4 regions of the Nonomuraea sp. NPDC003707 genome follow, and region 2 is predicted to be linked to each of the others. Evidence: riboswitches for the same ligand, from Rfam matches in the RefSeq annotation. Region 2 holds a riboswitch; each other region holds the start of a gene.
The links. Region 2 has a riboswitch for cyclic di-AMP ahead of ACWDRB_RS54120 (C40 family peptidase). Riboswitches for the same ligand answer to the same signal wherever they lie in the genome.
Positions count from the first base shown of each region.

Region 1: linked by a shared signal. The riboswitch ahead of ACWDRB_RS49050 (glycoside hydrolase family 25 protein) and the one ahead of ACWDRB_RS54120 (C40 family peptidase) in region 2 are both predicted to bind cyclic di-AMP.
Region 3: linked by a shared signal. The riboswitch ahead of ACWDRB_RS04125 (C40 family peptidase) and the one ahead of ACWDRB_RS54120 (C40 family peptidase) in region 2 are both predicted to bind cyclic di-AMP.
Region 4: linked by a shared signal. The riboswitch ahead of ACWDRB_RS25205 (C40 family peptidase) and the one ahead of ACWDRB_RS54120 (C40 family peptidase) in region 2 are both predicted to bind cyclic di-AMP.

Region 1 covers NZ_JBSFNK010000030.1:70,651-78,245, forward strand. Annotated here, with positions in the region: gene ACWDRB_RS49030 (carboxylesterase/lipase family protein) at 1-1,200, opposite strand, end outside; gene ACWDRB_RS49035 (Lrp/AsnC family transcriptional regulator) at 1,342-2,298, shown strand; gene ACWDRB_RS49040 (metal-sensitive transcriptional regulator) at 2,583-2,852, shown strand; gene ACWDRB_RS49045 (MBL fold metallo-hydrolase) at 2,935-4,326, shown strand; cyclic di-AMP (ydaO/yuaA leader) riboswitch at 4,793-4,937, shown strand; gene ACWDRB_RS49050 (glycoside hydrolase family 25 protein) at 4,949-5,716, shown strand; gene ACWDRB_RS49055 (DUF4142 domain-containing protein) at 5,991-6,668, shown strand; gene ACWDRB_RS49060 (MarR family winged helix-turn-helix transcriptional regulator) at 6,754-7,254, opposite strand; gene ACWDRB_RS49065 (patatin-like phospholipase family protein) at 7,362-7,595, opposite strand, start outside.
Region 2 covers NZ_JBSFNK010000037.1:30,544-38,138, reverse strand. Annotated here, with positions in the region: gene ACWDRB_RS54140 (DsbA family protein) at 115-759, opposite strand; gene ACWDRB_RS54135 (O-methyltransferase) at 819-1,463, shown strand; gene ACWDRB_RS54130 (branched-chain amino acid aminotransferase) at 1,502-2,599, opposite strand; gene ACWDRB_RS54125 (3-isopropylmalate dehydrogenase) at 2,816-3,862, opposite strand; cyclic di-AMP (ydaO/yuaA leader) riboswitch at 3,964-4,107, shown strand; gene ACWDRB_RS54120 (C40 family peptidase) at 4,156-4,686, shown strand; gene ACWDRB_RS54115 (ROK family protein) at 4,719-5,885, opposite strand; gene ACWDRB_RS54110 (sugar ABC transporter substrate-binding protein) at 5,986-7,089, shown strand; gene ACWDRB_RS54105 (ATP-binding cassette domain-containing protein) at 7,090-7,595, shown strand, end outside.
Region 3 covers NZ_JBSFNK010000002.1:27,340-34,934, forward strand. Annotated here, with positions in the region: gene ACWDRB_RS04100 (sensor histidine kinase) at 1-377, shown strand, start outside; gene ACWDRB_RS04105 (response regulator) at 374-1,021, shown strand; gene ACWDRB_RS04110 (phosphotransferase family protein) at 1,022-2,083, opposite strand; gene ACWDRB_RS04115 (NYN domain-containing protein) at 2,228-3,550, shown strand; gene ACWDRB_RS04120 (NlpC/P60 family protein) at 3,682-4,656, shown strand; cyclic di-AMP (ydaO/yuaA leader) riboswitch at 5,051-5,215, shown strand; gene ACWDRB_RS04125 (C40 family peptidase) at 5,289-5,804, shown strand; gene ACWDRB_RS04130 (hypothetical protein) at 6,175-6,993, shown strand; gene ACWDRB_RS04135 (M48 family metallopeptidase) at 7,005-7,595, shown strand, end outside.
Region 4 covers NZ_JBSFNK010000009.1:247,910-255,504, forward strand. Annotated here, with positions in the region: gene lysX (bifunctional lysylphosphatidylglycerol synthetase/lysine--tRNA ligase LysX) at 1-1,271, shown strand, start outside; gene ACWDRB_RS25195 (winged helix-turn-helix transcriptional regulator) at 1,356-1,757, shown strand; gene ACWDRB_RS25200 (LuxR C-terminal-related transcriptional regulator) at 2,400-2,612, shown strand; gene ACWDRB_RS25205 (C40 family peptidase) at 2,639-3,589, opposite strand; cyclic di-AMP (ydaO/yuaA leader) riboswitch at 3,685-3,834, opposite strand; gene ACWDRB_RS25210 (amino-acid N-acetyltransferase) at 4,111-4,680, shown strand; gene ACWDRB_RS25215 (RDD family protein) at 4,766-6,103, shown strand; gene ACWDRB_RS25220 (RDD family protein) at 6,214-6,702, shown strand; gene ACWDRB_RS25225 (histone-like nucleoid-structuring protein Lsr2) at 7,219-7,551, shown strand.

The sequences.
Region 1 (7,595 bases), on a different contig from region 2:
GTAGGTGGGGTTGCCGGCCGCAGCGTGGTGATCGGCGATGGCGAGGGCCCCGTCGCGGAAAATGATCTCGGTCTCGACCTCGGTGAAGACGTCGCTCGGTGTCGCGTGCGGACGCTGGGCGGCGGCGCGGTCGAACCGCTCGGCGCCGCCGTCGACCTGGCCTGCCACGATCGAGCTCGCCTGGCCGGCGGTGATGGCCTGGATGCGCGGGTCGAACGCGAAGAACGCCGCCATCTCGTTCCTGGTGGTCCCCGTCAGCAACTGCTTGCCGTCGAGGCGTCCGTGGGCCAGCGCCTGTTCCCACGCCTCGGGCATTCCGAAGGCGCCGAGGACGGGGTACATCGGCGGAGCGACGCTGCCCGGGCGGAAGACGTCCTGGGCGAGCTGCTGGTAGGCGGCGAGGAGCTGCTCGGCTGGGACAGCGCGCAGGGTGGTGATGGGATCCGGGCCCCGCTCCAGGCCGAGGATCTTGAGGAAGCGTCGGGCATGGTCGGCCGCCTCCCCGGGGTCTTGCGGGGGGAGCCCCCAGGGACCGCTCTGGGTGATGACCCGCTTGATCTCCGGGCCGGTGACCGGCGAGAGGGCGAGGTAGAGGGCGGAGAAGGCTCCGGCGGACTGGCCGCCGACAGTGAGGTTGCCGGGATCTCCCCCGAAGGCGGTGATGTTGCGCTTCACCCAGGTGAGGACGGCGGCCTGGTCCTGCACGCCGAGGTTCTCAATGCCGAGTTCCGGGAGGTAGAGGTAGCCAAGGGGACCGACGCGGTAGTTGGCGGTGACGACGATGATGTCGCCGGCGGCGGCCAGGTTTCGGCCGTCGTACCAGTCCCAGCCACCGGATCCGCTGGTGAATCCGCCGCCGTGGAACCACACCAGGACCGGGAGGGCGTGCGGGGTGGATCCGCCGACCGGCAGGCGGGGGGTCCACACATTGAGGGTGAGAGAGCCGTCCTCGTTCCAGTCGGGGGTGCGGTGTCCCATGACCGCTTCGAGACGGGAGGGGGCCCGGGGGACGGACGGGCCGGAGCAGGCGGCATCCCACTGGCCCGACCAGTCGGGGTGCTGCGCGGGGGTGGCGAAGCGCCGGTCCCCCAGCGGGGAAGCCGCGTTGGGGATGCCGCGGAACGCGGCGACGCCGTCCTCGACGGTGCCCTGCACGCTCCCCGACTCGGTGTCCACGACGGGGCGTTCCCTCACGATCATTGATGTCACCTTCCTTGCCGGAGTGGTACGCCTCCGTTCTACGGTCGTTCGGCGGAAAAGAGCGAGCAGCCGCCCCGTAGCTTCCTGATATGCGTCATGGATCACGGGATTCTGGCGAAAGTAAGACATATGAGACATGAGATGGATGCGACGGAGCGGCGGATCGCCGCGGTGCTGATGGCGTCGCCGCGGGCGTCATGGCGAACGATCGCCCGTGTCCTTGGGATCTCCGAGCGCACGGTCGTGCGCCGTGCGACACCGCTCCTGCACGACGGCACGCTGCGGCCCACAGCGATCCGCAATCCCGCTCTCTTTCCTCGGCTCATCCCCATGGTGTTGCGGATCCGGTGCCGGCCCAGCCGCATCCAGGCGATCGCCGCGGGACTGGCGCGGCGTGCCGACACGGTGTGGGTCGACATTCTCGGCGGCGGTGACGAGATCAGCAGCGTGCTCTTTCTCGACGGGCCCAAGGCCCGGACCTCGCTGCTGCTGCGGGACCTGCCCGCCACAGCCGCCGTCCATTCGTGGGACGCCTACGACCTGTTGAAAGTGTTTCCCGCGGGGTTCGCCTGGAGCGCGGGACTGCTGCCCATGGATCAGTTCGAGACCCTCGCCACCTTGCCGCGAGAGCCCGTTGACGCGCCGCAGATTCAACCGCTCGATGACGCGCTCATCGACCAGTTGACCGCGAACGCGCGCGCCGGCTACAGCGACCTGGCCACCCGGCTGGGAACGTCGGCGTCGACGGTGCGCCGTCGGCTGGACCTGCTCATCTCTGCCCACATGGTGCGTATGGCGTGCGAGGTGGACTTGAGGCTGCTGGGCATCGGCAGTGAGGCGCTGCTGTGGATCGCCACCGGTCCGGGCAGCCTGGACGCGACCGGGCAAGAGCTGAGCCGGCATCCGCAGGTGCGGTTCACCGCGGCCACGACCGGGGCGGCGAACCTCCTGGTGGCCGTCGCGGCCGACGATCTGGGCGGGCTGTACTCCTTTCTCACCGAGACTGTCGGATCGCTAGACGATGTCCGCGGGCTGGAGGTGACCCCGATCCTGAGCTCACTGAAACGGACCGGCCTCTTTCGCCGATCCGAGATCTGAGTTCCTCAACCTGTCGCCGCCCACGACACCCCGCGCGTCATGACGTATCGTTCGCCAGACCTCCTCGCCGCCCGAAGGAGCACGTCAGGTCCCGAGATCACGGATCGGCCCACGTTCTCGCTCCATCGCTCCCGTCGGAGATGCGCGCGGCTCCAGCATGTCATCCGGTACGTCACCGCACCCGGCCGGAACCCTGATCAAGGTGGACCAGCGCTCTCAGCGCCGGTGCCCTTTACCGATGGAGATTTACCCCCGGGGGTATATTGGGCGCGGAGGTGGTGCGGATGGAGATGGACGCGACCGTCCTGAGGGATGCGCTGACGCGGCTGAAGCGGGCCCACGGCCAGCTCGGCGGAGTGATCGCGATGATCGAGAACGCCGAGGACTGCGAGAAGGTGCTGACGCAGCTGGCCGCGGTGTCGAAGGCGTTGGACCGGGCCGGATTCAAGATTATCTCGACCGGGTTGCAGCAGTGCCAGGTGGCGCGCGAGCAGGGCGAGGAGCCACCGATCAGCGTGGAGCGGCTGGAGAAGCTGTTCCTCGCTCTTTCTTGACCGTGTGATCGGGTGAGCCGGGGCACCCATATGTTCTCTTGATACCCCCGGGGGTATTTGATGATCGAAAGGAGACAAGGAGATGACGATCCAGGTCGAGGTGATCGAGACCTCCTCCCTGGGGGACCGCAGTTATCTCGCCCATGACGGGCAGGTCGCGGTGGTGGTCGATCCGCAGCGCGACATCGACCGCGTCCTGGCCCTGGCCGGCCGCCTGGGGGTGCGGATCACCCACGTGGTGGAGACCCATCTGCACAACGACTACGTCTCCGGCGGCCTGGCGCTGGCCCGGGTGAGCGGGGCGGCGTACCTGGTGGGCGGGGCCGAGGAGGTCGGCTTCGACCGCGTGCCGGTCGCCGGCGGAGATCGGATCGCCGTCTCCGAGCGGATGTGGCTGGACGTGGTGAGCACGCCGGGACACACCTTTCGCCACCTTTCCTACGTGCTGGCCGGGCCGGGCGGGCCGGAGGGGGTGTTCACCGGAGGATCGCTGTTGTTCGGCGGCACCGGGCGTACCGACCTGCTGGGCGCCGAGCATGCCCGCACCCTGGCCCGCCACCAGCACGCCTCCGCGCGGCGGCTGTCCGGCCTGCTGCCCGACGGCGCGCGGCTCTGGCCGACGCACGGGTTCGGCAGCTTCTGCGCGGTCACGCAGTCCGGCGCGTCCGCCTCGACCATCGGCCGGGAGAAGGACGTCAACCCGGTGCTGCGGATGGAGGCCGACGACTTCGTCACCCACATCCTGGAAGGCCTGGACGCCTACCCCGCCTATTACGCCCACATGGGCGCGCGCAACGCCGCCGGAGCGGAGCCGATCGACCTGACCCCGGCGCGGCCGGCCGACAGCGCTGAGCTGCTGGCTCGCCTGCGGGCGGGCGAATGGGTGGTGGACCTGCGCTCACGCAAGGCGTTCGCGGACCGGCATCTGGCCGGCACGCTCAGCTTCGGCCTGGACGGGCCGATGGCGACCTGGCTGGGCTGGCTGGCCCCGTGGGGCACGCCCCTCACGCTGCTCGGCGAGTCGGCCGAACAGGTCGCCGCCGCCCAGCGCGAACTGGCCCGCATCGGCATAGACCGCCCGGCCGCCGCCTCGACCGGCTCCGTCGAACAGTGGGCCGGGCACAACCCGGACCTGATCGCCGACCTGACCACCGCGACCTTCGCCGACCTTGCCGCCGCCCGTGCGGGGGAGCCGGTCGGCGGCCCGACCGTCCTGGACGTGCGGATGGGCAACGAATGGCGGGCCGGTCACGTGGCCGGCGCCGTGCACATCCCGCTGCCAGAGCTGCCGGGGCGCCTGGCCGAGGTGCCGGAGGGAACGGTGTGGGTACACTGCGGCACCGGCTACCGGGCCGCGGCGGCCGCGAGCCTGCTGGCCCGCAGCGGCCGACAGGTGGTCCACATCGACGACGCCTACTCCCGGGCCGCCGACGCCGGCCTGCCCATCACCGCCCCCGATGAGGCCCCCTCTTGACCACCCTCGGCCCCGGCGACACCGGTACGCCTGCCGGGATCCGGTGACCCGCCGGGGCCGATCGACGTGCGGACCCCCGGAGCGTTGGAGTCCGCCCGCCTGCCCGGCTCCCGCGTGCCCGACGGCGCCGCGGACGTCAAACGACGGGGCTGGAGTCACGATTACCCGTAGAACGGAGTTTTGTCACAAGGGCAACGCATGAATAGCCTGTCCCACCCGTGCCGAGATCATAAAGGCCCGGAAGCGACTCCCCCGATTTTTTGCCAAGCACCAGAATCCCTACAGGCACGGCATTTCAGCGCCGCCCAGTCGCCGACACCCGCGAATCAGATTTGCACTACTTGCACCATCTATGGATATATGTCTATCTTTTGCCTAGTTGCGGCACGGATGTGGCGCCCTTTCGCCGCATCGTTGCCGCTTCGTTGACCGGACCGCGCGCTGCCCGAAGAAGCCCTTCGGGGACAGCGTCCGGCCGCCGAATCCGCGCCTCGCGGAACCGGGGACCCACGTTCTTGGGGTGAATCGGACGCCAGCCCAGGCTGCGCCATGTAGGGCACTTCCAGGCCCGAACCCGTCAGCTAACCCGGTAGGCGGTATGGAAGCAAGGAGTCAATGCCTCATGTCCAAGCCTCGGCTTGCCACAATCGCCTACATCCTCAAGAATCACCGCGATCTCCTCACCAAATACCTCAGCTTCGCCGTCGCCGTCGCGATCCTCGCCGCAACCGCCGCCATCGCCACCTTCGCATTCGCATCGCCCACCGCGCAGAACCCGGTGCCGGCGACTCGTCAAGCAGCCGGACCCCTCATCTACGGCCTGGACATCTCCAATTACGAGCCCCTGTACGACTGGAATGCCAGCCCGGCCAAGTTCGGCATCATCAAAGCCACAGAAGGCACGTCCTTCCGCGACGCCTCATTCGCCAGGCACTGGCGCGAGCTGGGCAAGAAGGGCATCGTGCGCGGGGCTTACCACTATGGCCATCCCCGCAACAATCCCATCGCGGAGGCCGAGCACTTCCTGTCCGTGGTGAACTCGCAGCCCGCCAAGGCCGGCGACCTGCTGGTCCTTGACCTGGAGACCGCGAACGGCAGATCCGTCGCCGAGGTCAACGCCTGGGCCAAGACGTGGCTGTCGTACGTGAAGGACAAGACGGGGATCACCCCGATGTTCTACAGCGGCTGGAACTTCGCCAACAAGTACGGCAAGGGCCTGTCCGAGTACCCGCTGTGGGTCGCCCACTACAGCAAGGCCAAGGGGGCCATCTCCCCGCCCGCCGACTGGAAGTCCTGGGCCATCCACCAGTACTCCGAGTCCCCTGTCGACCAGAACGTCTCCGCGCTGACCGCCGACCAGTTGCGCGGCCTGGGCCGCCCCACGGCCTGAACCCACACGGCGGGTCCGCACCGCGATCGGGTTGCTCCCAGGTGAACGCCGCCCCGCGTGCTCCTCTCGGCCCGGAGGAGCACGCGGTGGACGCCGGTCACGGATGGCACCGGTGAAGGCCGCCTCGGACAACGGCTCAGCGGACCCCGGCAGTCTTGCCCCATGCAAATCTTGCACAATGCCATGAACACTCCCGCACCCTCCCGCGTATCCCTCAGTGACCGGCGCCACTCACGAAGGCCGCGTCCAAGGGACCGGAAGGGGATGACGGCGTATGCGACTCCTCGACAGCCGTCGCGCTCTCATCAGTTGCGGCATTGCCGCCCTCTGCACTCTGACCGCCTGCGCCGGCTACACGCCGACGCCCGTCTCTGACACCGTCGGCCTCAGCACCGAGCCGACCGCCGTCGAGACCGGACCGACCGACGCACCCACGGTCCAACCCGTGGAGGAACAGCCGGAGGTCCGCACCCGGCAGACCAAGTGGGGACCGCTGTCGGAGGCCGACCAGGAGCTCATCAAGAAGGTCCGGCTCGCCAGCCTGTGGGAGATGCCCATGGCCCAGGACGCGATACAGCGCGCCAACAGCGCCCGCGTCCGCCAGGTCAGCAAGGAGATCGCGGCTCAGCACGACATGCTCGACGGGCAGGTTCGCGACGTGGCCGCCAAGCTGAAGGTCAAACTGCCGGTGAAGCCCACGCCTCAGCAGCAGGACTGGATGACAGATATTTCCGGCAGGTCCGGATCCGCCTATGACAAGACGTACGTCAAATGGCTGCGCCTGGCGCACGGACAGATCTTCACCCTGATCGGCACGGTACGCGGCACCACGCAGAACACCCTGGTGCGGCGCTTCTCCGAACAGGCCAACGCCGCGGTGCTCAACCACCAGCGCCTCCTGGAGAGCACCGGCCTGACCACGCCCGAGAGCTTCCCCACCCCGTCCATCTGACGACCGGGGGGGAGCCCGCACGGCTTCCGGCCGCCGCGAAGTGCTCAGCGGGCATCGGTCGGCGGCTCAACGCCGCGCGAGCAATTCAGACAGCGGACCAGCCCAGCGGGTTCGGCACGTTCAGGGGTGGCTCGCCGCCCGCCTCGTTGAAGGCGTTCATGGCCGAGATGAGCGCCCGGCGCTGCCTGGCCGACATCCGCGCCACGATCGCGCCGATCTCCTCCCTGCGGCGCGCGGTCACCTCGTCCACGATGCGGCGTCCCTCGTCCGTCAGCCGCATCAGGCTCTCGCGCCGGTTGTGCGGATTGACCTCCCGTACGATCAACCCGGCGGCCACCAGCCGATCGGCCATCCGCATCGCCGTGGAGGAGTTGACGCCCAGCAGCTCCGCCATCGTGACCAGCTTGGTCTCACCATGGCCGGCCAGCACCACCAGCATCCTGAACTGCGGCAACGTGACCCTGTCCCCGACCGCCCCCAATGACCTCACCGCGACCGCCACCAACAGCCGCGACCCGGTCAGCACCGCCGTGACGACAGCCGAAAGATCCTCTCCCTGCGCCTGGAGGTCATCGTCATCCTTCATAGGCACTGTTGTACATGCGCGGGACGGATCACGGGCACGAGATCCCCATCGTCCGCAGCACCTCCGCAACGCCAGGATCAGGAACGCCGTCGCCGGCGGGGTCGCGTCTATGGTGCGGCGGTCGGCCGGCCGAGCGGTTGCAGCAGCAGGTTGACGGCTGCGCGGCCGGCTTCGAGCGCGGCTTTGAGGGGCTGGCCGTCGCGGGTGAGCCGCCCGATGCGCGGGGAGTCAGGCGCGGGCCGCACGGACAGCACCGCAGGATCGGGCGCGGCCTGGCCGTCGGCGGGTGGAGGGGTCGTCGGGGGCTCGGGCCGGTCGTACCGGGCGAGCAGCGTGTCGTC
Region 2 (7,595 bases):
CCTTGTCAGCCAGCGCGCCTGCTGATAATGAGCAGACCGTAGAACATGGTGCCGCCCAGTCTGCCATACGCATTCAGCATCTGGCACATCGATCTCAGCTTCTGGGACAAGCCTTTACACGGTGACGCCGTCACCACCTGTGATGACGCGCTCGAGCGCGGCCGGGTCGAACGCCTCGTTGCCCAGCAGCTTCCCGTCGAGCAGCACCGTGGGCGTGCCCTGGAGGCGGACCTTCGCGGTCTCCGCCAGATGGGCCTGCGCGTACGACTGCGACCTGACGCACTCGTCCACCGACGCCCCCGCCTGCCTGGCGGCCTTGACCAGGTCCTCGACGGCGAATCCGGACGCCTCGCCGTGCGGCGCGGGCTGCATGGCGTACAGCTCGTCCCTGAAGCTGAGCCAGTTCTCCTCGGGGACGCAGCGGGCGGCAGCGGCGGCGCGGATGGAGTTGGAGCGCATGGGCTCCTCCTCGAAGATCGTCACCGGGTGGAAGACGACCTTGACCTTGCCTTCCATGGCGAGTTTCCTGATGGTGCCGTCTACCTTGGCGTGCATGTCCTTGCAGACCGGGCAGTCGAAGTCCTCGTACACGTCCAGCACAGGGGCGTCCCCGCCCCGGTCGGCCAGGACCATCGATCCGTCCATCTGCCGGGTCAGCCGCACCCCGTCGGACGATCGGCCCGGCTCCGAGAACGACACCACCCCGAGTATGGCGATGGCCACGCACGCGAGCGCCACCGCCAGCAACCGCTTCATCATCAGCCCACTCTCACCTCATTGATCGCGCAGACCTTACCCGATGCCGGGAGAATGGATATATGAAGGCATACCTCCTAGATCCCGCCGTAGCACAGTACGTCCTCGCGCACACGACCCCGCCCGACGCCCTGCTGGACGAGCTGGCGAAGGAGACGCTCAGCGCCACCGGGGACGCCGCCGGCATGCAGATCTCGCCCGATCAGGGCACCTTCCTGACCATGATCACCCAGCTCGTGGCGCCCCAGGTCGTCGTCGAGGTGGGGACGTTCACCGGCTACTCGTCCGTGTGCATCGCCAGGGGCCTGTCCGGCGGGCGGCTGCACTGCTTCGACCTGAGCGACGAGTGGACCTCCGTCGCCCGCCGCTACTGGCGCGAGGCCGGGGTGGAGGACCGCGTGACGCTCACGCTCGGCCCCGCGCTGGAGACGCTCGCCGCCTTCGACCAGACCGTCGACCTGGCCTTCCTCGACGCCGACAAGGGCAACTACCCCGGCTACTACGAGCTGCTCATGGAGCGCCTGCGGCCCGGCGGCCTGATCGTTGCGGACAACACGCTGCGCCGGGGCCACGTGGCGGACCCGGCGCACGAGGAGCAGACCACCGTGGAGATCCGGCAGTTCAACGACCTGGTGATGGAAGATCCGCGGGTGACGGTCCTCATGCTGCCGGTCGCGGACGGGATGACCCTGATCAGGAAGAACTAGGCGCGGCGGCCGGGCCCTCGCGGACCCGGCCGTCCCCACTAGACGATCTTGTGGATCCAGTTGTGGGCGTCGGGGCGGGCGCCGTACTGGATGCCCACCAGCTCCTCACGCACCCGCATCGTCACCGGGCCGGGGTTGCCGTCGGCGACGCTCCAGGAGCGGTCGGCGCCCTTCACCGTGCCCACCGGCGTGACCACGGCCGCCGTGCCGCACGCGAACACCTCGGTGAGCTCCCCGGACTCGCATCCGGCCTGCCACTCGTCGATCGAGATGAGGCGCTCCTCGGTCTCCAGGCCCAGGTCGCCGGCCAGCTCCAGGATCGACTCCCTGGTGATGCCGGGCAGCAGGGTGCCGGTCAGCGCGGGGGTGACGAGCTTGTCGCCGAAGACGAAGAACAGGTTCATCCCGCCCATCTCCTCGACGTACTTGTGCTCGTGGGCGTCCAGCCACACCACCTGGTCGCAGCCGTTCTCCACGGCCTGCCGCTGCGCGACGAACGCGGCCGCGTAGTTGCCGCCGCACTTCGCGAAGCCCGTGCCGCCGGGGGCGGCCCGCGTGTACTCGGTGGACAGCCAGACGGAGACGGGCTTGAGCCCACCCGTGAAGTACGAGGCCGCCGGGGAGGCGATGACCATGTACTTGTACGACTTCGACGGGTAGTTGACACCGAGCCCCGCCTGGGTGGCGATCATGAAGGGGCGCAGGTAGAGGCTGTGACCCTCGGTCGTGGGCACCCATTCCTTGTCGGTCTGGACGAGGAGCTCGAGCGACTCCACGAAAGCCTCCTCCGGCAGCTCCGGCATGGCCATCCGGAGCGCGGAGCGGTTGAAGCGGGCGGCGTTCGCGTACGGGCGGAACGCGACGATCGAGCCGTTGGCCTGGCGGTAGGCCTTGAGCCCCTCGAACAGCTCCTGCGCGTAGTGGAAGACCGAGGTGGCCGGGTCGAGCGAGAGCGGGCCGTACGGAAGGAGCTTGGCGTCGTGCCAGCCCTGCCCCTCGGTGTAGTCGATCGAGACCATGTGATCCGTGAAGGTCTGCCCGAAGCCGGGGTTCGCCAGTACCTGCTCCCGCTCGGCCGCGGTGCGAGCGTGGTCGGATAGCTGCACGTCGAAGCTGAGCTTCTGAGCGATGGTCATGACGTCGGTCCTTCTCTCTGCGAATCTGCCCAAATCTACAGAAATCTGCGGATCGGTGCTGGTAAGCGGGCGCTGCCCGGAAGGCAGTCCCGGTACTTCCTATTGTCTCGCTATATGGGATGGCAAGCGGCCAATGCGGCGATCAGCCCTTTTGGACGCAAAAAAGCGCCTGGCGGCCCTCGTCGGACCACCAGGCGCGTTGGGGGCTAGGCGGTCCTAGCCGGATACTCGCGCGGTGATGTCGTCACCGATCTCGTGGGTGGTGCGACCCGCCCAGCCGGCCAGCCGCTCGAGGATGTCATCGGCGACCGCCTGCTCGACCTTGGCCGCCTCGGCGTGCAGGCCGAGGTGGTCGAGGAGCATGGCGACGGACAGGATGGTCGCGGTGGGGTCGGCCTTGCCCTGGCCCGCGATGTCCGGGGCGCTGCCGTGCACCGGCTCGAACATGCTCGGCGCGGACCGCTCGGGGTTGATGTTGCCGCTGGCGGCCAGGCCGATGCCGCCCGCGATGGCGGCGCCCAGGTCGGTGATGATGTCGCCGAACAGGTTGTCGGTGACGACCACGTCGAACCGCTCCGGCTGGCTCACGAAGAACATCGAGGCCGCGTCGATGTGGCAGTAGTCGGTCGTGACGTCGGGGTATTCCGCCGCCAGGCGGTTGACCGTGCGCTGCCACAGGTCACCGGCGAAGGTGAGGACGTTGGTCTTGTGGACGAGCGTCAGCTTCTTGCGCGGCCGCGTGACAGCCTTCTCGAACGCGTAGCGCACCACGCGCTCGACACCGTAGGCGGTGTTGAGCGACTCCTGGGTGGCGATCTCGTGCGGGGTGCCGCGCCGCATGGCGCCACCGGTGCCCGCGTAGAGGCCCTCGGTGCCCTCGCGGACGACGATCATGTCGATGTTCTCCGGCGGCGTGTCGGCCAGCGGGGTCTCCACGCCGGGGAACAGCTTGACCGGGCGCAGGTTGACGTAGTGGTCGAACTCGAAGCGGAGCCGCAGCAGCAGATCGCGCTCGAGGATGCCCGGCGGCACGCTGGGGTCGCCCACGGCGCCGAGCAGGATCGCGTCGTAGCCGCGCAGCTCTTCGAGCACGGCGTCGGGCAGCGTCTCGCCGGTACGGTGATAGCGTGCGGCTCCCAGGTCGTAGTGAGTGGGCTCGATCTTCGTGCCCACTGCCTCCAGGACCTTGAGCCCTTCGGCCACGACCTCGGTGCCGATCCCATCGCCGGGGATGACGGCCAGACGGATGTTACGCGACTCCATGGGCGGTACCTTACCGCGTCGTCTCGGCTGACGAACACTTCATCTCATCTTTCGGACGCCCCCTTTGTCCGGTATTGCGGTTCTTTGACCGTTTCGTTAAAGTCACCGACCAGCCTAATCCGCGCGCCGTTGCGTGGAGCCGGGGACCCACATTCCCCCTGGGGCGAGTCGGCACCCCCATGCCGTAGGGCTACTTCCAGGCCCGAGCCCGTCAGCTAACCCGGCCGGCCTTATGGAAGGACAGACCCCTGTCTCGAATCGCCATTGTCCTGGCGGCGGGCGCCGCCGGGCTCATGCTGGCCTCCCCAGCCCATGCCTCGGCCAAGATCGACGACCTCACCACCCTGACCGGCGGCCAGATCAAGGAAATCCAGGCGAAACAGGCTCCGAAGCCCGCCTGGAAGGTCGCCATCAAGTTCGCCATGAGCAAGCGCGGCACCCCGTACGTGTGGGGCGGCGCCAGCCCGAGCGGATACGACTGCTCCGGGCTCATGCTCAGGGCGTACGAGCACGCCGGAATCGAACTCCCCCGCACCGCCGCCGAACAGTACGGCGCGTTCACCAAGAAGATCGCCTGGAAGGACCTCAAACCCGGCGATCTGGTCTTCTTCCACGGCCTCGGGCATGTCGGGATGATCTCCCGGCCCGGCTACATGGTCCACTCGCCGCACACGGGTGACGTGGTCAAGGAAGAGCGCCTGACCTCCTGGCGCAGAGACTCCTTCGTGGGTGGCGTCCGCCCCGACCGCAAGGGCGTACGGCTCTGGTCCAAGCTCCAGAAGCAGCGCGACGAAACGCCCACCACCCTCACGGCCACCCTGTAGGAGGCCGCGGCGTCCGCCTCCCCACGCGACGGTCAGGGGAGGCGGGCGTCGAAGATGAGCTCCCAGGCGCGGGTCCTGGCGCGGGCCACCGCGCCCAGCAGGACGCCGCTGTCCCCCAGCGTGCTGGCCACCACCGACGGCCGCAGCGGGCCGAGCTCGGCGATGCGGGCCTCGATGGACTCCCCCAGGAGGTCCAGGTTGCGGCCCACGCCGCCGCTGAGCACGATCACCTCCGGATCCAGCACGGCGGCCACCGCCACCAGCAGGCCGCCGATGCGGCGCCCCTCGGCCTCCACCACCGAGCGGGCCACTCCGTCGCCGGAGGCCGCCGCGGCGAAGACCTTCTTGGCCGTCCGCAGGCTCAGGCCGGCGGCGCGGGCCGCGCGGACCACTCCGGGCGCGGCGGCGACCGCCTCCGTGGCGCCGTGGGCCAGGGCGTCACCGGCCGGCGGCGCCGGGTCCTCGGTCGCGGGCAGGTACGAGACCTCCCCCGCCGCTCCCCGAGCGCCCACGTACAGCTCACCGTTGATCACGATGCCCATCCCGACGCCGGTGCCGACGGACACCAGCGCAAAGTTGGACTTGCCGCGCCCCGCCCCGTGCGTGTGCTCGCCGACGGCGGCCAGGTTGATGTCGTTCTCGATGACGAGGTCGACCTCCATCTCGGCGCGCAGGCGCTCGGCCAGGTCGGATCCGGGCAGGTTGGGGGCGAACTCCAGGCGGCCGAGCTCCGGGTCGTACACGCCGGGCGTGCCGACGACGGCGCAGGCGATGTCGGGCCAGTCGACGGCGGCCTCATGGGCGGCGGCCCGGCACAGCTGTCCGACCAGGAGGGCCAGTTCGGCGGAGGTGAGGGCGGTGTTGCGCCCGTCCCTCCGGCCGGCGAATTTCCCGCGCAGGTCGGCGACGGCGACCCTGATCCAGTCACGCCCGATGTCGACGCCGGCGACGTGGGTGGCGGCGGCGTTGACGTCGTACAGGGACGTGACCGGCCCCGGGCGGCCGGAGACCTCGCCGACGAGGTGAACGAGCCCGTCCACCTCCAGCCCGGCCAGGGCCGCGGACACCGTGGGCTTCGACAGGCCGGTGATCTTGGCGAGGTCGGTGCGCGAGGCGGGGCCGTGCTCCTGAAGATGGTCGAGCAGGCGGCGCTCGTTCAGCACTCGCAGCATCCGCGGATTACCCAGGTCGCCCCGCATCTCACCCTCCTTGAGGAAACAGAGCCTAGCCAACTTGCCTGATAGTAAATTACCTTTCTTACCAAGCACAGGGGCGGCACATCCGGAAGGACGAAGTGCGATGCACCGAGCATGGCGATCAATCCCTGTCGCGGCGGTCCTCCTGGCCGCCGCCTGCGGAAACGCCGGGAACAGTACCGGAAACGGCACCGGCGCCACCGCCACGACCACGCAGAACCAGGGCGGCAAGACGATCGCGCTGTTCCTGCCCGAGTCCAAGACCACCCGATACGAGGCGTTCGACCGCCCGCTGTTCGAGGCGAAGGTCAAGTCGCTCTGCCCCGACTGCAAGATTCTCTACAGCAACGCCGAGCAGGACGCCCCCAAGCAGCAGCAACAGGTCGAGGCCGCGCTCACCCAGCAGGCCGACGTGCTCGTGCTCGACGCCGTGGACGCCAACGCCGTGGCTCCCCTGGTGAACCAGGCCAAGCAGAAGAAGGTCCCGGTCATCGCCTACGACCGGCTGATCTCGGGCATCGACTACGCGTACTACGTCTCGTTCAACAACGTACGGGTGGGCGAGATGCAGGGCCAGGCCCTGCTCGACGCCATGACCGCCAGGGGCACGGCGGCGAAGGGCCAGATCGTGATGATCCACGGCTCCCCCACCGACCCCAGCTCGGCCGACTACAAGAAGGGCGCCAAGAGCGTGCTGGACGGGAAGGTGAAGGTCGGCAGGGAGTTCGACACGCCGGACTGGAGCCCCGACAAGGCGCAGCAGGAGATGGAGCAGGCCATCACCGCGCTGGGCAAGGACACCATCACCGGTGTGCTGTCCGCGAACGACGGCATGGCGGGCGGCGCGATCGCGGCCATGAAACGCGCGGGCTACAAGCAGCTCCCGCCGATCACCGGCCAGGACGCCGAGCTGGCCGCCGTCCAGCGCATCCTCACCGGCGAGCAGTACATGACCATATATCTGGACATCAGGGCGGAGGCGGAGAAGTCCGCCGAGCTCGCCGTCGCCGTCGCCAAGGGCGAGCAGCCCACCGCGCCCGCCAAGGTCAACAACGGCGCGGCCGACATCCCGGCGTTCCTCCTCGACCCCATCCCCGTCACGGCCGACAAGGTCAAGGACACGATCGTGAAGGACGGCTTCTACACCGCCGCCCAGCTCTGCACGGGCGAGGTCAAGGCCGCCTGCGAGAAGCAGGGCATCGAGTAGATGCTCTCGGCGACAGACATCTCCAAACGGTACGGGGCGGTCCAGGCGCTCGACGGGGCCCGCCTGGACCTGCGCCCCGGCGAGGTCGTGGCCCTCATGGGCGACAACGGCGCGGGCAAGTCCACGCTGGTCAAGGCCATCTCGGGGGTCGTGACGCCGGACGCCGGCACGATCACCGTGGACGGCTCGCCGGTCAGGATCGCCAACCCGCACGACGCGCAGGCCCTCGGCGTCTCGACCGTCTACCAGGACCTCGCGCTCTGCGAGAACCTCGACGTCGTGGCCAACCTCTTCCTGGGCACCGAGCGCCGCCGCGGCTCGCTGCTGCGCCACATCGCCATGGAACGCGCGACCCGCGACCTCCTCGGCCAGCTCGACGTGCGCATCAGGGACATCAGGGTGCCGGTCGCCATGCTGTCGGGCGGCCAGCGGCAGTCGGTGGCCATCGCCAGGGCGCTCATCGGCGAGCCGCGGCTGGTCATCCTCGACGAGCCCACGGCGGCCCT
Region 3 (7,595 bases), on a different contig from region 2:
TCGAGGAGTGCCGCCATGCGGGCATGGACGTCCGGCTCGACCTGCGCGCCGGCGGCGACGCGCCGGAAGGGCTCGGCCGCAACGTCTACCGCATCGTCCAGGAGGCGCTCACCAACGCGCGCAAGCACGCGGGCGGGGCGCCCGTGGCGGTCGCCGTCTCGGGCACGCGGGGCGAGGGGCTGTCGGCGGAGGTGCGCAATCCCGTGGGGGTGCGCCACGTCCCGTACATCCCGGGCGCCGGGGCCGGGCTCATCGGGCTGACCGAACGCGCCGAGCTGGCGGGCGGGCGGCTGGAGCACGGCGCGACGCAGGACGGCGAGTTCGTGGTGCGCGCGTGGCTACCCTGGCCGGTGGAGACGACTCGGGAGGACGCATGATCAGGCTGCTGATCGTCGACGACGACGCGATGGTGCGGGCGGGGCTGTCGATGATCCTGGGCGGCGCCGAGGACATCATGATCGTGGCCGAGGCCGGCGACGGGTCCGAGGTGCCGCCGCTGGTGGCCGAGCACCGGCCCGACGTGGTGCTGATGGACATCCGCATGCCGGGCGTCGACGGGCTCACCGCCACCGAGGCGCTGCGCGGCACGTCCGCGCCGCCCGAGGTGGTGGTGCTGACCACGTTCCACGCCGACGCGCAGGTGCTGCGGGCGCTGCGGGCGGGGGCGGCGGGGTTCCTGCTGAAGGACATCGCGCCGGGCGACCTGGTGCAGGCCATCAGGAAGGTGGCCGCGGGCGAGCCGATCCTGTCGCCCGCGGTGACGCGGCAGCTCATCACGCACGTGTCCGACGGCGCCGCGGGAGACCGTACCTCACGGGCGAGGAAGCTGCTCGGCCGGCTCAGCGAGCGGGAGCGGGAGGTGGCGCTGGCCGTGGGGCAGGGCAGGTCCAACGCCGAGATCGCGCGGGAGCTCTACATGAGCGTGCCCACGGTCAAGGCGCACGTCTCGCGCATCCTGTCCAAGCTCGACCTCAACAACCGGGTCCAGGTCGCGCTGCTGGTCTACGACGCCGGCACGTAGTCAGCGGGTCAGGAGCTCCTCGATCGTGGCCCGGTGCAGCACCAGGTCGTTGGGGTCGTCGGGCCTGGGCTGCTCGCCGAAGTGGATCCGGCGCTGCCACACCCTGGCCATGACGATGCCGTGCCGGAGCGCCGCGTACATCTCGTAGAAGTCCATGTCGCGAGGCTCGTACCCCGTGATTTCCTGATATTTCCTGCAAACGTCTTCGCTGCGCATGAAGTCGGGCATGCCAGGAAAGCCTGCGGAGACCGTGATGTCCTGGAAGAAGCGGTGGAGGAAGATCATCCAGGACAGGTCCAGCTCGGGCGGCCCCACCGCGGCCATCTCCCAGTCGAGCACCGCGACCGGGGTGAAGTCCCTGAACATCATGTTCCCGATCCTGGCGTCGCCCCAGCACAGCACGTCCGGCCCGGGCTCCTGCGGCCAGTGCGACTCGAGCCACCGGAAGGCCCGGTCCAGCACCGGGATCGGCCGCTCGCCGTGGGCCCACTCGTAGTACTCCCGCTGCGCCTCGACGTGCGCGCGCAACCCGGCGGCCCCGAACGGGGCCAGCTCCGCGGGCGTGAACTCCGCCCGGTGCAGCGCCGCCAGGACCGCCACACCGGCGTCCTGCAGCCTGCGCCGGTCCGCGGGCGCCGCGTCGAGCAGCCAGCTCCCGAACGTGTACGGCATCACGTCCGGCGGCACGTCGCCGTCCTCGCGCTCCATGACGAGGAACGGCGTGCCCAGGTGTTCCGGGTCCGGCTCGAACCAGAGGGCCCTGGGCGCTGGGATCCCAGCTTTCTGCCTGGCCAGGCGCATGATCTCGAACTGCGCCCGAAGATCATACGAGGGGAACACGGGAACGGCTTCTACCGCAGGTGCGAGCCTGGCTACGCAGCGCGTTCGCCCTTCGTCCCAGGTCGCGGTGAAGAACAGGGTCTCGCTGGACATGCCGTTCTCGGCGGGCCTGGACACTTCAGACACCGAGGCGCTCGCCCCGACCCTCCCGCGCAGCCAGCGGGCCAGACTGTCGCGCAGTTCCACCAGGTCACGGGTGGAGGTGCGGATCTCTTCTGCCATGGTCGGCCTCCTGGGTGAACACCCGTCCCGGCTCAGTCGTATATCCCCAACCAAGCGCTTGTCTAGAGAGAGGTGGCCGTTACGGTCAGGTACGCGGCAGCCGTACCCTTGTCTGAAAGGGCATGTCACGAAGGGACAAGTGGGATGAGTTCAGCGGGTGAAGGCCTGTCTCGCCCGCTTCCCGAGCAGGTGCGGCTCAATGTCGTCGATCTGGCGTCCCAGGTCCTCGGGACGATGCCCGCTGCCTCCATACCGCCGCCCCTTCGCGGGATCGCCAAGTTCGACCCCCGAAAACGCGCCAAACTCGGCAGCGCGCCCATCGCGGCGCAGCTCGAGAACGACAAGAAGTTCCGCGAGCTGGTGGCCGAATCGGTGGAGGCCGGCTGGCCCGAATTGGTGGCGTCCCTGGCCGAGGGAAATGTCCCACCGGCCGCCGACCCCGTGCTCGTGGCCGCGGCCGCCTACCTCACCCGCCCGCCCGGCTGGGCGGAGATGATCGAGGTCGCCCGTACGGACCTGGTGCAGTCGGCCGTGGCGGCCGAGGGGTCGGAGCGCGAGGAGGCCGTCACCCGGCTCCGCGAGCAGCTCGCCGCGCAGAAGACCGCCGCCAAGGAGGAGGCCGACCGGCTGCGCGAGCAGATCAAGGCGGCCCGGGCGGAAAATTCTGATTTGAGGCGCAAGCTCCACGACGCCCGCGAGCGGGCCAAGGGCGCGGTGCAGCGGGCCGACGAGATGGAGCACGCGGCGGAGGACGCCAGGTCGGCCGCCACGGCCGCGGGCACCGCGGGCGAGTCCGAGCTGCGGCGGCTGCGCGAGCGGCTGGCCGACGTGGAGAAGCAGCTGGAGGCCTCGCGCCGGGCCGCCCGCGAGGGCAGGAGCATCGAGGACGCCCGCATCCGGGTGCTGCTCGACGCGCTGCAGGACGCCTCGGCCGGGCTGCGCAGGGAGCTCGCCCTGCCCACGATGATCAGCCGGCCCGCCGACTCGGTCGCCGCGGTCACCGGCGAGCGGCCCGGCGTCCGGGGGGTGCCCGCGCGGGCGCTGGCCGACGACGACCCGCAGCTCCTCGACCAGCTCCTGGCCCTGCCGCAGGTCCACCTGATCATCGACGGCTACAACGTGACCAAGACCGGCTACGGCACGCTCACCCTCGCCGACCAGCGCACCCGGCTCATGACCGGGCTCGGCGGGCTGGTGGCGCAGACCAGGGTCGAGGTCACCGTCGTGTTCGACGGGGCCGAGCTCAACTCCCCGGTGCAGGTCGTGGCGCCGCGCGGGGTGCGGGTGCTGTTCAGCCAGCCGGGGGAGATCGCCGACGATCTGATCCGCCAGCTCGTACGCGCCGAGCCGCCCGGCCGGGCCATGGCCGTGGTGTCGTCGGACCGCGAGGTGGCCGAGTCCGTCAGGCGGATGGGAGCCAGACCCGTTCCGTCTGGTTTGCTGCTGCGCAGGCTGGGCCGGGCCTAGATTACCTGCACCCCTTACGTGCGGATTTGCCGCGCTGTGCCAGGGATATTACGAATTGGGCGGATAACGTGTGACCTCACCCGCCACTTCTGTACTATTCGCCCCAGATATCATCCCTGGGAGGCGACACAGTGAGGTTTGGCAGGGTGCCGGTGGCCGCGGGTCTCGCGTTCGGGCTGGTCCTGTCCCCCATGGGAGCCGCCGTCGCTGATCCCCGGCCCACCCTCGGACAGGCCAAGGCCAAGCTCGACAAGCTCAACGACAAGGCCGACAAGGTCGTCGACCGCTTCAACACGGCCACCGAGCGCTACAAGGCCGCCAAGGGCGCCTACGCCAAGCTGAACGACCGCTACAAGACCAAGCTGGCGACGGTCGCGGACCTGCGCGCCCAGGTGATCGGCATGGCCGTCGACAGCTACAAGCTCGGCACCGACGTGACCTCCCTGCCCGGCCTGGTGAGCGCGGACCGCCCCGACGACTTCCTGATGAGCCTGGCGCTGGCCGGGCAGCTCTCGCGGGAGCGGGCGGAGAAGCTGGCCGCGTTCGACCGGGAGAACCGCGGGCTGAAGGTCGAGCGCGACAAGGCGGAAGAGGCGCTGGAGGCGGCCGACCGGGAACGGGACGGGGTCGAGAAGGAGCGTTCGGAGATCATGAAGCTGATCTCCGAGCAGAAGAAGCTCCTGAAGAAGCTGGGCGCCTACAACCCCGGCAACCCGAACAGCGTCGGCATCCAGTACACGGGCCCGGCCTCGGGCAACGCCGCCGCCGTCCTGCGCTTCGCCTTCGCCCAGGTGGGCAAGCCGTACGTGTTCGGCGGGACGGGTCCGGGCGGCTGGGACTGCTCCGGCCTGACCCAGGCGTCGTGGCGCGCCGCGGGCGTGTCGCTGCCGCGCACGACCTGGCAGCAGTGGGCCTGGGGCGCGAGCCGCAAGGTCTCACTGAGCGCCCTCCAGCCGGGGGACCTCATCTTCAGCTCGAGCCTGGGTCACGTCAGTATCTACGCCGGCGACGGGAAAATCGTTCACGCGCCGCAGACGGGCGACGTGGTCAAGGTCGTCAAACTCTCGGCGTACGGCGGCCGCCTCGTGGGCGCCATCCGCCCGTAGCTACGACGCCGGATCGTTGATCGCATCAGCCGAACGAGGTTCGGTTGATGGGCGATGGGAACGATCCAGCACGCCTGACGAGTCACAACAAGTGTGACAAACGCGACATTTGGGGCCTGACAAACGGGCGCGAAAACAAATGTGAGCAGCGTCACATTTTGGTAACGGAACCTGGTGTTCCAGCAGGGATTTCCCTCCTTACTGACTCCACTATCTGATCTTTACAAGCGGTGTCCCGCTTTGCCGATCCTTGACCCTTCGGCGTAGCTTCTGGCGACGTCGCGGTGAACAAGCCATGTCCCCCGCGAACCCGCACCGGTCTTTCCCGGTGTGAGACAGATAAAGATCCGCTGGTCAACCGCCCAAATGTCCCCATATCAACACATTGGTCGGGACGGTTGGCCTGCCGAATCCGTGCAGCCAGGAGGCACGGAGCCGGGGACCCAGCGATCCCAGTTCCCCAGGGATCAGGGGGTGAATCGGCGCGCACATCGCGCCGTAGGGCGACTTCCAGGCCCGAATCCGTCAGCTAACCCGGTAGGCATTCGTGGAAGAGTCAAGGAGAAATCCTGTCTACCTCCCTGCATAACCCCCGTCTGTCCCGCATTGCCCTGAGTGGCGTAGCGCTCACGATGACCGTGACGGCCGGAGGTGCGATCCTCCATGCCCCAACGGCTCAGGCTGCGACGACCGATTCGGCTTCGACGACCAAGGCGGCCGCAACCGCCGGAACCTCGAAGACGACCTCGGCCGCGGCGCTGAGGGCGGCCAAGGCCGCCCGTCAGAAGGCGAAGGCCCGCAAGGCCGTCGCCGTGGCCAAGAACCAGGTCGGTGACCCGTACCGGTACGGAGGCACAGGCCCCGGTTCGTTCGACTGCTCCGGCCTCGTCCAGTTCGCCTGGAAGAAGGCCGGGGTGAAGCTCCCACGCGTGGCGGCCAGCCAGTTCGCCCGCACCAAGAACAAGATCTCGTGGCGGAACCTCCGGCCCGGCGACCTGATGTTCTTCAGAGGGCTCGGCCACGTGGGCATGTACGTCGGCAAGGGCAAGATGGTCCACTCGCCTCGGACAGGCGAACGGGTTCGCATCGACAAGCTGGGTGGATGGCGGCGGGCGTCGTTCGTCGGCGCTGTTCGTCCCGGCATGTGAAGAAGCCCCGCCCGGCTCCTCCGGGCGGGGCTCTCCCATTGTTACTTTCATTTTTCTTACGGCGGAGCACGGGCGGCACCACCCGCCGCACATGGCCCCACAGCCGCCCAACCCACGGCTCCACGGCCCCTCGGCTCCACGGCCCCTCGGCTCCACGGCCCCTCGGCGACACGGTCACACGGCTCACGGCCCTCGGTTTCATGACGCTCGGGTCACGGCTCACGGGCCAGGCTCCCCGTCCGATGGCGCGGTGTGCGGTCCTCTGGCACGCAGCCACCGCATGCGGTGCGGGTGGACGGCTCTCAAGGGCGCGCAGTTCGGGGTGCGGAGTGGCCGGTCATGGGCCGGCGGGCGGCTACGATCGGGCATCGTGTCAGGGCAGGTGAGTCGGCGGGCCGCGATCGTCTCCGTCCTGCTTCTCGCCGTCGCCCCCGCCAGCGCCCCCACCCCCGATTCCCCCATCCTTCCCGCCGGAGTCCGCGGCCTGTGGGGTGACGGCGAGGTCGTGGCCCGTGGGGCGCGGTCCGTGGTCGTCGGCCGGCACACCGCACCCGCCGAGCTCGGCGACGTCGCACGGAGGGCTGATCGGGCGGGGCGGCGGGTGTCGGCCGTGCTCGGAAGGTCAGTACGACCGCTCGTAGTCGTTCCCTCGTCCGCCGCCGAGGCGGCCGGGCTGGCCGGGGTTGGGCGGGTCGACGGGCTGGCGGCGGTGGCCGATCGCGGGCGCGTGATCATCGTCCCCGAGTTCTTCGCCAAGCTGAACTCCACCGGCAAGGACGTCGTACTCACCCACGAGCTCACCCACGTCGTCGCCGGCACCGACCGCCTGCCCCCATGGCTCTATGAGGGGTTCGCCGACTACGTCGGCTACCGCGACTCCGGGCTCCCCGTGAGGACCGCGGCCGCCGAGCTCGCCGCCGAGGTGCGGGCCGGGAGGCTGCCGAGGGAATTGCCCGGACCTGCGGCTTTCGCGGCTGACGGGCGGGACCCCGTCCGGCTCGCCCGGGCGTACCAGGAGGCTTGGCTGGCGTGTCGCTTCCTGGCTGACCGGTTCGGTGAGAGGACGCTGGTGAGGCTCTACCGTGACGCCCGTGCGGGCGGCGTAGACCGAGCACTCGCCGCGCTCGGCCTCTCCGCGGCCGCGCTGACGGCACGGTGGCGCGACTACGTGCGAGACCAGCTCGCGTGAGGGGGAGGCAGATGAGCGAACGGCGGAACGTGGACGACGCGTCGCAAGAGGCGTCGAAGGAGGGTGAGGAGGCCGAAGGCACCGCGGCTCTGAGTGGCGAGGCGCGCGGTCACGGTGAGAGCGCGTCAGTAAAGGGGGAGGGCGTCAGCCCGGTGTCCGGAGGTGGCGCGTCCGTCAAAGGGGAGAGCGCGGGTCCGGTGGCCGGCGGTGGTGTGTTCGTGAAGGGGGAGAGCGGCGGCGGAAGGCGGGGGCATGGTGAGGGTGTGTCCGTGAACGGGGGAGGGCCGCCGGAGTCCGACGGCGAGCACCGGCTGAGGCGGCAGGCGGCGGTGGCGGCCGTGCTGCTCGGCCTGGTGATCGCGGCCGTGGCCGCCTTCAGCACCCCCTGGCACCTCCTGACCTCCGGACCACCCGACCCGGCCCGCGACTTCACCGCCGCGCAGATCGCCAGGTCCGAGGCGTTCGACGCGGCCAGCACCCTGCCCGGCTACCTCTCGCTGGCCCTCACGCTGATCATCGCCGGCCTGCTCGTCGCCACCCCGCTCGGCGTGAAGCTGGTGGCGTGGCTCAAAGGCCCCTGGTGGGTCCGCGTGGTGCTGGGC
Region 4 (7,595 bases), on a different contig from region 2:
AGCTCTGCTTCGCCACGCTCCGCGACGGCGGCGCCGACCTCCAGGTCATGATCTCGCTCGACAAGGTGGGCGAGGACTCGCTGGCCGCGTGGAAGCGCGACGTCGACCTGGGCGACCACGTGGGCGTGACCGGCGAGGTCATCACCTCGCGGCGCGGCGAGCTGTCCATCCTCGCCGACAGCTGGCAGATCACCGCCAAGTGCCTGCGTCCGCTGCCGGAGAAGCACGTCGGGCTCACCGACCCGGAGGCGCGCGTCCGCCAGCGCTACGTCGACCTCATCGTCAACGACGAGTCGCGGAAGATGGCCCGCCTGCGCAGCGCCACGGTGCGCGCGGTGCGCGACTTCTGGCACGAGGAGGGCTACCTCGAGGTCGAGACGCCCATGCTGCAGCCCATCCACGGCGGCGCGACGGCCCGGCCCTTCAAGACCCACATCAACGCCTACGACATGGAGCTCTACCTTCGCATCGCGATCGAGCTCTACCTCAAGCGGCTCGTGGTCGGGGGCATCGAGAAGGTCTTCGAGATCAACCGCAACTTCCGCAACGAAGGCGCCGACTCCACGCACAATCCCGAGTTCACGATGCTCGAGGCGTACGGCACCTACCTCGACTACAACGACATGGCCGACCTGACCCAGCGGATGTACCAGAAGGCCGTGGTGGCGGCCCTGGACACCACGGTGGTCGTCCACGACGGGGTGGAGGTCGACCTCGGGATCGCCCGGTGGCCGCGCATCACCCTGTACGGCGCGGTGTCGGAGGCCGTGGGCGAGGAGATCACCACCGCGACCGGCCTGGAGGAGCTCCGCAAGATCGCCGACCGGCGCGAGATCCACTGGGACCCGAAGTGGGGTCCGGGCAAGCTGGTGCAGGAAATCTTCGAGGCCCTGGTGGAGCACACGCTCGTCCAGCCCACGTTCGTCATGGACTACCCGCTGGAGACCTCGCCGCTGACCCGTCAGCACCGGGACAACCCGCTGCTGACCGAGAAGTGGGACCTGATCGGCTTCGGCACGGAGCTGGGCACGGCCTACTCCGAGCTGATCGACCCGATCGAGCAGCGCCGCCGCCTGGTGGAGCAGTCCCTCCTGGCCGCCGGGGGCGACTTCGAGGCGATGCAGCTGGACGAGGACTTCCTGCAGGCCCTCGAGTACGCGATGCCGCCCACGGGGGGCATGGGCGCGGGCATCGACCGGATGATCATGGCCTTCACCGGCAAGAACATCCGCGAGACCATCCTGTTCCCGCTGGTCAAGCCCACCCACTGACCGGCGTCCTGCCGCCGTCGTAGAGCGCCCGCCGCGGGCGCTCTACCCTCTCCTGGTAGGCAGCGATCGGGAAGGGGTGCGCGGATGGCCACGAAGACGGCGGCGGAGCAGCGGGACGAGGCCAGGCAGGTCTTCGACGCGTACTTCGCCGAATGCCCCTCCAGGAAGCTGCTCGACACCCTCAGCGACAAATGGGTCACCCTCCTGCTGACCGCGCTGGCGCAGGGCCCGCGCCGCTACAGCGACCTGTCCAGGCGCATCGCGGGCGTCAGCCAGAAGATGCTCACGCAGACCCTGCGCGGCCTGGAGCGTGACGGCCTGGTCTCGCGCACGCTCACCCCTTCTGTGCCGGTACGGGTGGACTACGCGCTCACCCCGCTGGGCGAGAGCCTGATGCCGTTGGTGGCCGCGATCAAGAGCTGGGCCGAGGCGCACATGGAGGACGTCGAGGCCGCCAGGGACCGCTACGACGCCGCCGGCGCCTGAGCGATCACCGCCGTCGCGAATCCGGCTTCCGGGCCGCCCGGTTTCCGATCCGAAGCCGCTTGTAAGCATCGCGTCAAGGCCGCGGAGGCGCGGGTCAGGGAGCGTCCGTGGTGCCCCGGCCACCCCTGTGATCCCGCCGGGCACGCGCACCCGGAAACGAGGCCGCCCGGCCCGGCGGTCAGAGCAGGACGCCCGCCACCCGGCGGGCCGCCGGCCTGAACCCGTGGCGGCAATTGCCATAGCGGATTGATCCAATTGCCTTAATCAACTGCCTGACCTGGGTTGTCGGATCGGGTGGGAGCGCAGTACAAAGCGAGCGATTGGTGGCTTGCCGTGCGCCGGAAAGATCGCGTCACGGACGCGTGTCCCGCGATAACGCGGGTATCGATCATGCGGAATATCCATGGCGGACCGATCGAAAACCGGAACGCTGGTCAGGGCCATTCCGGAAGCCCCAATGTGATCACTCTACGTTCTGACATATCGCGAGTGCGTCATATATAGCGGATCATGTCAATAGCGCTCGTCAAGTGCGGCGATTGTCATGCTTGACGACCTTTCCACGATGCGTTTACCGTCTGCGAGGAGCGGCTTTGGCCCGTCTGTGAGGTCCAAGTTCTGCTGTTGGGGGGAGGGCTCCCGATGGATGTGCTCACTGAAGGCGTTGAGCTCAGCCATGCTGATTTGGCGCTGCTGGCGGAGTTGGCCAAGGGAGTCACGGTCGATCGGGTTGGGCGGCGGCTGGATATCAGCGGGCGCACGGTACGACGAAGATTGCGCGGCATCTGCGACCGCATAGGCGTGGCCACGGCGATCGAGGCCGTGGCCTGGGCAGCCCGCCGCCAGCTGATCTAGCCGCGGCGGACCGCCGGGGTGCGGGCTCAGTCGGCGATGCGCACCGCGCCGGCGAACGGCCGCCTCGCGATCGACGCGATCCGTACGACGTCACCCGTCTGCGGGGCGTGCACCATCATGCCGCCGCCGATGTAGATGCCCACGTGGTGCAGGTCGCTGTAGAAGAACACCAGGTCGCCCGGCCGGAGTTCCTCGCGCGAGACGTGCCGGCCGGCCGTCCACTGGTCGCCGGTGTAGTGCGGCAGCGAGATGCCCACCCGCTGGAACGCCGCCATGACGAGCCCGGAGCAGTCGTACGAGCCGGGGCCCTCGGCGCCCCAGACGTACGGCTTGAGCTGCTGCGTGAGCGCCCACCGCGCGGCCTCCGCGGCCTTCCCCGAGCCCGGGATCGGCAGGTTGACGCGCACGGCCCGCGTGCCGGGGCGCCCGGCCTCGCCCAGGGCCCGACTGAACAGGCTGCTCTCGACCTTCGTCACCAGCTTGGTGATCTTGTTGCGCTTGGCCTCGAGGTCCGTGACGAGCTTCTGGACCTCGTCGATGCGGGCCGTGGCGCTCTGCTTGGCGCGGGTGGCCGTGTCCATCGCCTTGGTGAGCTGGTTGATTTCCTCGCCCTGCTCGGTCTGCAGCGCGTACGAGGTCGCGGCGCGGTTGAGGAAGCCCTCGGGGTCGTCGGAGGTGGCGAAGGCGAGGGTCTTCAGACCGCCCGTGATGTAGGCGTTCTGGGCCAGCGCGACGGCTTTCGAGCGCTTGGCGGCGAGATCCGTCTCGCTGCTCGTCAGCGTCTTCTCCGCGGCCTCGGCGGCCTTCTTGGCGGTCTTGAGCTTCTCCCGCTGGCCGTTGTACTGCTCGGTCAGCGTCTCGATGTCGGTGTGCAGCTTCGTGGCCTGGTCGGCGAGCTCTTTCAGCGAGGGCTCTGGATCCGCGGACGCCGAACCGACGGGGATGGCGAACAGCAGCGCGGCGACTGTGAGACTCACCACACCTACGCGGCGTGGTCGCCGGGCCCGTTCCGGAGGGCGGGCGTGCTTGCCCGCCGACTTCCCCCCACCGCTGAGCGTGGGCTTCACCAACCAGCTCCTCTCGTCGACGCCTACCGGGTTAGCTGACGGGTTCGGGCCGGAGCAGCCCTACCGAAAGACTCGGATTCACCCCAGTGGTGGCGTCGGAGGTCGCCACCGGCGGTTCCCCGGCTTCTCTTGCGAGAATTGGGCGTGCCTCCCGCGCGACACGCGGGAAACATTGTCGCTGGACACTAATGCACTCCGGGTTCGTGCTCAACCAGAACTGCCAAGTCTGTAGAGGTTTCACAACCGAAGGGTCACAAGGTGATCTCGTGGGCACCCGTGCAGAAGAGGCCCTACGCCCTATTTGTCCGCGCTTTCGGCGGGCGCGAGCTGGCCGCGCGATCCCGTGCCGATCTGACCACGAGATGTAACAAGATGGGCCGAGACATGGGAGTTAGGGCTGAGCCGTAATGAGATCTGTACCCTGGAGAACCATGGAGCAGGTGGCCGAGCTGACAGTGCCCGAGACCGCGGTGGTGGTCCGGCGTGCCCGCACGCCCGACGTGCGCATGGTCAGACGCCTGGTGGACACCTACGCGGGGGCGGGGCCGCGGCTCCTGGAGAAGGCCACGGTGACGCTGTACGAGGACGTACAGGAGTTCTGGGTGGCCGAGCGAGACGGGCAGGTCGTCGGCTGCGGCGCGCTCCACGTGCTCTGGGAGGACCTCGCGGAGGTCCGCACGGTGGCGGTGGATCCCGAGTGCCGGGGGATGGGCGTCGGCCACCGGATCGTCTCCGCGCTGATCCAGCAGGCTAAGGATTTGGGTCTGCGACGTGTATTCTGTCTTACTTTTGAGGTCGACTTCTTCGCGCGACTCGGGTTCCGCCCGATTCAGGGCACACCGGTCTCACCTGAGGTCTACGCCGAACTGCTGGCCTCGTACGACGAGGGTGTTGCCGAGTTTTTGGATCTTGAACACGTCAAGCCGAACACGCTGGGAAACACCCGCATGCTGCTCCACCTGACATCGGGTGACGTGGACCTTGACCAGATGGAAAGGTGATTGTTGATACCTATGTCGATACGTTGGGCAGCACAGGCATGTGTCCTGACACGTGCCACATGCGCACTCGAAGCGAGGTGACACGGTGAGCACCGGACAGCCGCCGTATCCACAGGACGAATCCGGCGACAACTCTGCGCCTCCCTATTACGGGCAGCAGAACCAGGGCCGCCACCCCGGCGAGCCCGACCCGGACGCGACTGTGATCGGCTACCGGGCGGACGACGCCTATGGGCAGCAGCCCCCGTACGGTCAGCAGGGCTACGGCCAGCAACCCCAGTACGGACAGCAACAGCAGTACGGTCAGCAACCCCAGCACGGACAGCAGCAGCACGGCCAGCAACCCCAGTACGGCCAGCAGCAGCAGTCCCAGCCTGACTACGGCCAGCAGGCCCAGCCCCAACAGGGCTACGGGCAGCAGGGCTACGGCCAGCAGCCGCAGTCCCAGGCGGACTACGGCCAGCAGCAGTACGGCCAGCAGGGCTACGGTCAGCAGCCGCAGTCGGGTCAGCAGGGCTACGGCCAGCAGTACGGCCAGCAGCAGTCCCAGCCCGGCTACGGCCAGCAGGCCCAGTCCCAGCAGGGCTACGGCCAGCAGCCGCAGTCGGGCCAGCAGGGCTACGGCCAGCAGTACGGCCAGCAACCCCAGTCGCAGCCGGACTACGGCCAGCAGCAGTACGGCCAGCAGCCGCAGTCCCAGCCCGATTACGGCCAGCAGCAGTACGGCCAGCAGGGCTACGGCCAGCAGCAGCAGTCCCAGCCCGGCTACGCACAGCAGGGCTACGGCGACCAGCAGTACGGCCAGCAGCAGTACGGGCAGCAGGGTTACGGGCAGGCGCAGCAGTACGGCCAGCCCGGCTACGGCCAGGCCTACGGCCAGCCCGGGCCCGTGGGCGTGCAGCCGCCCGGCGCGCCGGCACCGCTGGCGGAGTGGTGGCAGCGCCTGGTGGCGAGGCTCATCGATGGGGTCATCCTCTTCATCGTGAACGTGGTCATCGGCCTGATCATGGGCGTGCTGTTCCTGGCCACCTACTCTTCGCTGGACGGCAGCGGCGGCGGCATGTTCTCAGGTGTGGTCGTGACCATCCTGACGGCGATCGTCGTGACCGCCCTGTGGGTCGCCTACGACTTCTTCCTCCTGAAGGCGAAGGGGCAGACCGTCGGCAAGATGGTCATGGGCATCAAGGTCGTCCCCGTGGGCCAGGGCATACCGCCGGGCGGCCTGCCGACCGACGTGGCGCTCAAGCGCGCCGGCGTGACGTGGGGCGGCTGGATCCTCAACGCTCTCCCTCTGGGCTTCATCGGCTCGCTGCTCGCCTACGCGGCCGTGGGCGTCAACGGCGCCTCCCAGCTCTGGGACAAGCCGCTGCAGCAGACGTTCGCGGACAAGTTCTCCAACACCGTGGTGGTGAAGATCAAGTAGTCCAAGCGTCAGGTAAAAGCAGGGGCCGGCTTCGCGTCGGCCCCTGTTTTGTGTGCACAGGCCGTACCAAAATGGGGAACCTGAGCCGCTGATGACGCGAGGTGGGGGTTATGGCCGGGTCGCCGCCGCGGGCGGACGCGCCGCCCGCGGAATGGTGGGAACGGCTCGCCGCCCGGGCGATTGAGGCGTTCGTCTTCGGGGTGCTCTATTACATTCTGTTCATCGCGCTGTGGGGCGTCTTCCGGACTGTAGGGATGCTGGAGGCGTTCGACGGCCGGCTGCCCGGTGTGTTCGCCTGGCTGGCGGCGGGGCTGGCTTATACCGGCTACGACTGGTGGGCCCATTACCGGCGCGGCAGGACGTTCGGCAAGGCGATCATGGGGATTCGCCTGGCGCCGCCCCACGTGTCCTCCAGGGCGCTGCTCAAACGGGCCCTGGTCTATCCGGGCCCCGTCATGCTGATGGGCATTCCCGTGGCCAATCTGGTGGCCGGAATGCTCCTGTTCTGCGTGGGGCTCCTCATCCTGATCGACAAGCCCCTGGAACGCGGGCCGCATGACAGGCTGGCCGGAACGCGTGTGGTAAAAGATCTTCGCTGACCCATCCCGTGCCTGGCAGGAAGCCAATTCCAAAAATTTTCTCTTGATCCGGTAAGGAGCCTGGAGAGACTGGCATTAGGCTATGGGGCATCCGGGTCGCCGGATGTTGGTGCCCTGCGAGGCGCAGGGCATCTGTGCGCCGCTATGGTCGGGTGCGAACGGTAGTCACCTGGCGCGTCGTGAGGGCCGCAACGCCCCTCCTGGGCGCGCTCCCATCCGCAAAATGCGCCCCTGAAACCCCGCAAGCCGTGGAGGCGAGGACGAATGGAAGCCCTAACAGACGTATTGTCAGCGCTCATCCCCCCGGTGGTGGTCGGGGGCGCCTTCATCTTTGGCGTAGTGAAGTTGGTCCGGTCCGAGGCCCTGGGAGGCCGCCGAAACCGCGAGGATCCGGTCGACGGGCAGAACTGATCGGCCAGTCAGCCGAATCCCCGCTGCGCTGAATTGTCTCCGCGCCTTTCCGGGTATATGTTTGGGCAGGCGAATGAAACAATGCTCCGCGAAAGGATTGCGTAGATGGCCAAGCAGATCCAGGAGATTCTCATCGATGACCTCGATGGGGGCGAGGCCAATGAGACGGTCAGCTTCGCTATTGACGGCTCGTCCTATGAGATTGACCTCAGCGACCTTAACGCGAAGAAGCTGAGGGACGCGCTCACGCCTTTCGTGCAGCATGCGCGCAGGGCAGGCGCCGTCACCGCACGTCGCCGCGGTCGCGGCGGCAGCAGGGCGATGAGCCGCGAGAAGAGCTCGGAGATCCGGCAGTGGGCCAAGGCTCACGGCCTGCCGGTCAGCGAGCGCGGGCGGATCGCCTCCACGGTCGTCGAGAAGTACGAAGCGGCCCACTGAGCAAGCCGACGATCGACCATGCGCTTATGCCGTTCGCCTAGGAC